2 regions of the Variovorax sp. dw_954 genome follow, and region 2 is predicted to be linked to the other one. Evidence: predicted binding sites of a transcription regulator. Region 2 holds the regulator's gene; the other holds the start of a gene.

Region 1 (3,404 bases), on a different contig from region 2:
GTGGACATCAGCGACCTCGCCGCGGTCCAGGCCGCCATGCGGCCGAACACGAGGCTCGTGCACGCGGAGACCATTGCCAATCCGACCACCAAGGTGGCCGATGTCCGGGCGCTTGCCGCCATCGCCCATGCGCGGGGCGCCATGCTGTCGATCGACGCGACATTCACGCCGCCCCCGATGTTCCGGGGTCTGGAACATGGGGCGGACTTCGTTGCGCATGCGCTGACAAAGTACATCAACGGGCATGGCGATGCGATGGGTGGCGCCGTGATCGGCCGCGCGGAGTTGGTTCGCCAGTTGAAGAACGACGCTCTCGTCGACGTCGGGGGCTCCATCTCGCCCTTCAATGCGTGGCTGATCATGCGCGGCTCCGTCACGCTGCCGCTGCGCTTGTCGAAGCACCTGTCCACGGCGCAGAGGGTGGCTGATTTCCTGGACCGGGACCCTCGCGTCGCGTTCGTGGCATTCCCTGGACTGACATCGCACCCGCAGCATGACCTGGCGTCACGCCAGTTCGAAGGATATGGCGCAGTCATGGCCTTTGCCGTCGACGGCGGGCCCGAACTGCAGAACCGCTTCGTGGCGAACCTGCGCCTGATCGTCTCGGCGGTGTCCCTCGGCCACGATGTTTCCCTGATCGTGCACGTCGGAAAGAATGCGCGTCGCGGCTCCAGCGCCTATCCGGACGCGTTCCAGACCTACGGTCACATGCGCCTGTCGATCGGGCTGGAGGATCCGGCGGATCTCATCGCGGATATCAAGGCAGCGCTTGACGACACACTGGGGCCGGTGGTCGCCTGAAGATGGCGCGGGACGCTGCGCCTAAGGAATCACCTCGTCCGCGCGAATGAGAAGCGAGGTCGGGATCGAGAGGCCGAGGCTGCTGGCGGTGCTCATGTTGATCGTCAGGTGGTAGCGCTTGGGTTGCGCCACGGGCAGGTCGGCGGGCTTGGCGCCCTTGATGATGCGGTAGACGTAGTCCGCCGCCAGAGCCATGTTCTCGCCGGCGTCCGCGCCGTACGACAGCAGGCCGCCCGCGCGGACTTCGGCGGCATATTCGTAGACTGCGGGGATGCGCTGCATTGCCGCGTAGTCGATCACGCGCTTCCGATTGAGGATCGTGAGGGCGTCGGTGATCATCATCACGGCGTCGGGCCGTGCCTTGTTCATGGCGGCCAGCGCCACGTTGAAATCGTCCGGCTCGCGCACTGGCAGGGGATCGATCGCTACGCCCAACACCGGCGCGGCCTTCTCGATCGAGTGAAAGCGCAGCGTCATCGCGCCGTCGCCGGCGTTCCAGAGCACCGCCACGCGCTGGGCGCGGGGAACGAGTTCCTTCACGAACTCCAGCCGCTTGGCGCTCAGCACTGCCGCCGGGTCGTCGATGCCCGTGATGTTGCCGCCCGGATGGGCGAGACTGGCCACCAGGCCCGTCTCGACCACGTCGCCGGCGTTGATGACGACCACCGGCACCGTCTTCGTTGCCTGCTTGGCCACTGCCGCGGGGGGTCCCCCCACCGTCACGATGGCGTCGACCTTGAGCGCGACCAGTTCCGCGGCCAGGCCCGGCAACTGCTCGGGGTGCCCCTGGGACCAGCGGGCCTCGTAGACGATCCGCCTGCCGTCGGCGCTGCCTGCAGCGTCCAGTGCGTTTCGCAACGGCGCCGGAGCCAGGCCGTCGGGGGGCCGCGGGCCTCCCGACAGGAATCCGATTCGACGGATCTGCTCCCCGGATTGCGATGCGCTGACGAGCGGCACGCCGAGCGCGATCGCTGCAAATGCCGCCTTCGTCCATCCGCGTCTGTCGATCATTCGCACCACCTTTCTGCCGGGTAGGGGGAGCGCCCGGCCATCATGCCACGGAGTACGCGCGTTCCAACGTACTGGAGCCACGGCGGCGAAAGCCCCTTCCAGCCCCTTGAAACCGCAAAAAATGCCCTTATCATTAGCACTCGCTCAAGGTGAGTGCTAACAGCACCCCTTTGGGTCGATCGGCAGCCGGCAACCTCGCTGGCGCCCGGATTCAACCCCGTTTCTATCCATATCAGGAGATGCAATTGAAACTTCGTCCTTTGCACGATCGCGTGATCGTCAAGCGCATTGAAAGCGAAACCAAGACCGCCTCGGGCATCGTCATTCCCGACAACGCCGCCGAGAAGCCTGACCAGGGCGAAGTGCTGGCCGTCGGTCCTGGCAAGAAGAACGACAAGGGCGAACTGGGCGCGATGAGCGTCAAGGTCGGCGACCGCGTCCTGTTCGGCAAGTACAGCGGCCAGACCGTCAAGGTCGATGGCGACGAGCTCCTCGTCATGAAGGAAGACGACCTGTTCGCAGTCGTCGAGAAGTAATCAACCCATCCTCATTGGAGTAAACAAACATGGCAGCAAAAGACGTAGTCTTCGGCGGCGAAGCCCGCGCACGCATGGTCGAGGGTGTCAACATCCTGGCCAACGCAGTCAAAGTGACCCTGGGCCCCAAGGGCCGCAACGTGGTGCTCGAGCGTTCGTTCGGCGCCCCGACGGTGACCAAGGACGGTGTGTCCGTCGCCAAGGAAATCGAACTCAAGGACAAGCTCCAGAACATGGGCGCCCAGCTCGTGAAGGAAGTGGCCTCCAAGACCAGCGACAACGCTGGTGACGGCACCACGACCGCCACGGTCCTGGCACAAGCCATCGTTCGCGAAGGCTTCAAGCTGGTCGCAGCGGGCATGAACCCGATGGACCTGAAGCGCGGCATCGACAAGGCTGTCACGGCCCTGGTCGCCGAGCTGAAGAAGGCTTCCAAGCCCACCACCACGTCGAAGGAAATCGCTCAAGTCGGCTCGATCTCGGCCAACAGCGACGAAACCATCGGCAAGCTCATCGCTGACGCGATGGACAAGGTCGGCAAGGAAGGCGTGATCACCGTTGAAGACGGCAAGTCGCTCGACAGCGAACTCGACGTCGTCGAAGGCATGCAGTTCGACCGCGGCTACCTGTCGCCCTACTTCATCAACAACCCGGAAAAGCAATCGGCGATCCTGGAAAACCCGTTTGTCCTGCTCTTCGACAAGAAGATCAGCAACATCCGTGACCTGCTCCCGACGCTGGAACAAGTCGCCAAGGCTGGCCGTCCGCTGCTGATCATCGCCGAAGAAGTCGAAGGCGAAGCCCTGGCTACTCTGGTCGTGAACACGATCCGCGGCATCCTGAAGGTCGTGGCTGTCAAGGCTCCTGGCTTCGGCGACCGCCGCAAGGCCATGCTGGAAGACATCGCCATCCTGACGGGCGGCAAGGTCATCGCCGAAGAAGTCGGCCTGACGCTCGAGAAGGTCACCCTGGCCGATCTGGGCCAGGCTGCCCGCATCGAAGTCAGCAAGGAAAACACGATCATCATCGACGGCGCTGGCGCTGCTGGTGACATCG
Region 2 (3,404 bases):
CTCGCGTCGCGGCCGGCCACGAGCTCGATGGTGACCTCGTCCGCGTCGGGCAGCAGGATCGGCCGGTTCGACAAGGTGTGGGGCGCGATCGGGACGAGCACCCAGCCCGGTATCGCCGGATGGAGAAGCGGCCCGCCGGCGGAGAGCGCATAGGCCGTCGAGCCGGTGGCCGTCGCGATGATCAGGCCGTCCGCGCGCTGGTTGGCCACGAAGTGCCGGCCCACCGACACGCTCAGTTCAACCATGCCGGAGGTCGCGCCGCGATTCACCACCACGTCGTTCATCGCGTAGGCGGTGAAGACGACCTGCCCGTCGCGGAACACCTGCGCATGCATCATGCTGCGATGGTCTTCCTCGAATTCGCCGGCCAGCATCGGGATCAGCGTGGCCTGGTAGTTGTCGAGCGGAATGTCGGTGATGAAGCCGAGCCGGCCGCGGTTGATGCCGATCAGCGGCAAGCCATGGCGGGCCAGCTGGCGTCCGACGCCCAGCATGGTGCCGTCGCCGCCCACCACGAGGCCCAGGTCGCATTGCTCGCCGATCTGGTCCAGCGTGAGGGCACGATAGCGGCCAGAACCGGCCGATTCGTCGGCCGACTGCTCCACCACGACTTCGCAGCCTTGGCTCTCCAGAAAGGTGGCGATCTCGCAGGTCACGCTGTCGGGTGCATCGGCCTGCGCGCGGACGCCGGACGCCTGGTATTTGCCAATAAGGGCGACGTGCCGGAAGCGAGGGGTCATGACCAAATTACAACATTAAAATTGCCAGATGTTGGACGACCGCGCCAGGCTACTGCTGAAGACTCTGGTTGAACGCTATATCGCGGACGGCCAACCCGTGGGCTCTCGCACCTTGTCGCGAACGCCGGGGCTGGAGCTTTCGCCAGCGACCATTCGCAACGTGATGTCCGACCTCGAAGAGTTGGGCCTGATCGCCAGTCCGCATACGTCCGCCGGACGGATTCCCACGGCGCGCGGCTATCGGCTCTTCGTCGACACCATGTTGACCAGCCGGCGTGAACCTTTCACGACACCGCCACTTTCGCCGGACCAGCCGCAGAAGGTGATCGCCAATGCGGCGCAGCTGCTGTCGAACCTTTCGCATTTCGTGGGCGTCGTGATGGCGCCACGGCGGCCGTCGGTGTTCCGGCACCTGGAGTTCATGCGGCTGTCGGACCGTCGCCTGCTGGTGATCATCGTGTCGCCCGATGGCGACGTGCAGAACCGCGTGATCTTTCCGGAGACGGACTACACCCCATCGCAACTGATCGAGGCGTCCAACTACATCAACACCCACTTTGCCGGCTTGTCGATCGAGCAGGTCCGCGATCGGCTTCAATCGGAAGTGGAAAAGCTGCGCGGCGAGATCGCATCGCTGATGCAGGCAGCCGTGGTCGTGAGCAGCGAGGTGCTGACCGAGGCGCAGGATGAAGTCGTGGTGTCGGGCGAGCGCAACCTGCTGTCGGTCAGCGACTTCTCCAGCGACATGGGCCAGTTGCGCCGCGCGTTCGACCTGTTCGAGCAGAAGGCGCAACTCATGCGGCTGCTGGATTCGTCGAGCAGGGCCGAAGGCGTGCGCATTTTCATCGGCGGCGAGAGCCAGCTCGTGCCCGTCGAGGAGCTCTCCGTGGTCAGCGCCAACTATGAAGTCGATGGGCAGGTCGTCGGCACGCTCGGCGTGATCGGGCCGACGCGCATGCCCTATGAACGCATGATCCAGATCGTCGACATCACGTCGCGACTGGTGAGCAATGCGTTAAGCGGACGCAAGTAATCCAGAAGGCCACGGGGCGCCGACTAGAATCCCGGCCGCGCGGGCCGTTAGCTCAGTTGGTTAGAGCAGAGGACTCATAATCCTTTGGTCGTTGGTTCAAGTCCAACACGGCCTACCAGTCCGGTCTTGCGGGACTGCGCAGGAAGGCATTTACGAAATCATTTCGCCCTGTTGGGAATGTCATGAAAAGTACATGCTATAATCGCAAGCTGTGCGGCTGTAGCTCAGTTGGATAGAGTACTTGGCTACGAACCAAGGGGTCGTGGGTTCAATTCCTGCCAGCCGCACCACTCTTCAAAAGCCCTCAACGAAAGTTGAGGGCTTTTTCTTTTTGCGCGGCAACTCAGCCCTTGGGGCTGGTGTTCACCATGGCCAAAGGGGCAAGGCTTTTACTTAGCATGGCGCCATGAGCAAAGCATTCACCAAAGAGTCGGACGCCGACGACGACGATGGCGCGGACGGCGGGTTGCCGCCGCTGCCGCCAGGCGGCAAGAACTACATCACGCCGCAAGGCTATGCACGGCTGCGTGACGAGTTGCTCAGCCTCATGGACGAGGAGCGGCCGAAGGTGGTCGAGGCGGTGCATTGGGCGGCAAAGAACGGCGATCGGTCCGAGAACGGCGACTACCTCTATGGCAAGAAGCGGCTGCGTGAAATCGATCGCCGCATCCGCTTCCTGACCAAGCGGCTCGAAGTGGCCGAGGTGACGGACCCGTCCGTGCATCACGGCAGCGACCAGGTCTTCTTCGGAGCGACAGTGGAATACGCCGATCCCGCGGGCGAGGAGCGCAGCGTCACCATCCTCGGCATCGATGAAGCCCAGAGCCAGCAAGCGCAGGTGAGCTGGATTTCGCCGATTGCCCGGGCGCTGCTGAAGGCGCGCGAGGGCGATGTGGTGAAGCTCGTCACGCCGCGTGGCGCGCAGGAGATCGAAGTGCTGTCGGTGCGCTACCCGGCGCCCGGTGCGCTCGGGTCGGCCGAATAGGGCGCGGGCACCACGCGGTTCGCGACCAGCACCGACGGCGTCCGCTTCACGGCGCGCAGCACCAGGTCGAGATGCGCGCGGTCGCGCACCGCGATCACGAAGCGCAGGTCGGTCGAATCCTGCGGCGTCTCATCGGCCATCTCGACATGCGTGATGTCGGCCTCGGCCTCGGCCAGCGTGGCTGCCACGCGGGCCAGCACGCCCTTGTCGTTGCGCACCGTCACGACCACGCCGGTCTCGAAGGCGCGGACCGGTTCCTCGGCCCACTCGACTGCGAAGAAGCGTTCGCTGTCGCGGTGCCGCAGGCGCTGGCCGACGCCGCATTCGTCGGTATGCACGACGAGCCCTTCGCCGTGGCCCAGGTAGCCGACGATGTGATCGCCTGGAATGGGCCGGCAACACAGCGCGAAGCGAACCGACGAGTTCTCGCTGCCGTCGAGCGTGACACCGCCTTGCGAGACGGTCTCGTGCGCGGTGAAGCGCTCGCGCGTGAGCAGCAGGGCATCGGGCTTCTCGCCGCGCTCGGACAGCAGGAACATGAGGCGCTTGGCGACGATGCTCGCAATGCGTCGGCCCAGGCCGATGTCGGTCATCAGCTCGGAACGCGAGCGGTTGGCCGTGAAGCGCAGCAGCTTTTCCCAGATGA

What was found. Region 2 encodes HrcA, which represses chaperone genes, less so after heat shock. Its sites were predicted from a motif close to TTAGCACTCNNNNNNNNNGAGTGCTAA; they were not measured.
Region 1: the regulator HrcA is predicted to act here: its motif matches at 1,946-1,972, upstream of groES (co-chaperone GroES).

The regions. Positions count from the first base shown of each region.
Region 1 covers NZ_JAAVVD010000001.1:488,110-491,513, reverse strand. Annotated here, with positions in the region: gene HB681_RS02180 (aminotransferase class I/II-fold pyridoxal phosphate-dependent enzyme) at 1-801, shown strand, start outside; gene HB681_RS02175 (ABC transporter substrate-binding protein) at 823-1,812, opposite strand; gene groES (co-chaperone GroES) at 2,058-2,348, shown strand; gene groL (chaperonin GroEL) at 2,378-3,404, shown strand, end outside.
Region 2 covers NZ_JAAVVD010000006.1:177,063-180,466, reverse strand. Annotated here, with positions in the region: gene HB681_RS12260 (NAD kinase) at 1-740, opposite strand, end outside; gene hrcA (heat-inducible transcriptional repressor HrcA) at 769-1,773, shown strand; tRNA gene HB681_RS12250 (tRNA-Ile) at 1,815-1,891, shown strand; tRNA gene HB681_RS12245 (tRNA-Arg) at 1,987-2,063, shown strand; gene greB (transcription elongation factor GreB) at 2,180-2,758, shown strand; gene HB681_RS12235 (bifunctional (p)ppGpp synthetase/guanosine-3',5'-bis(diphosphate) 3'-pyrophosphohydrolase) at 2,722-3,404, opposite strand, start outside.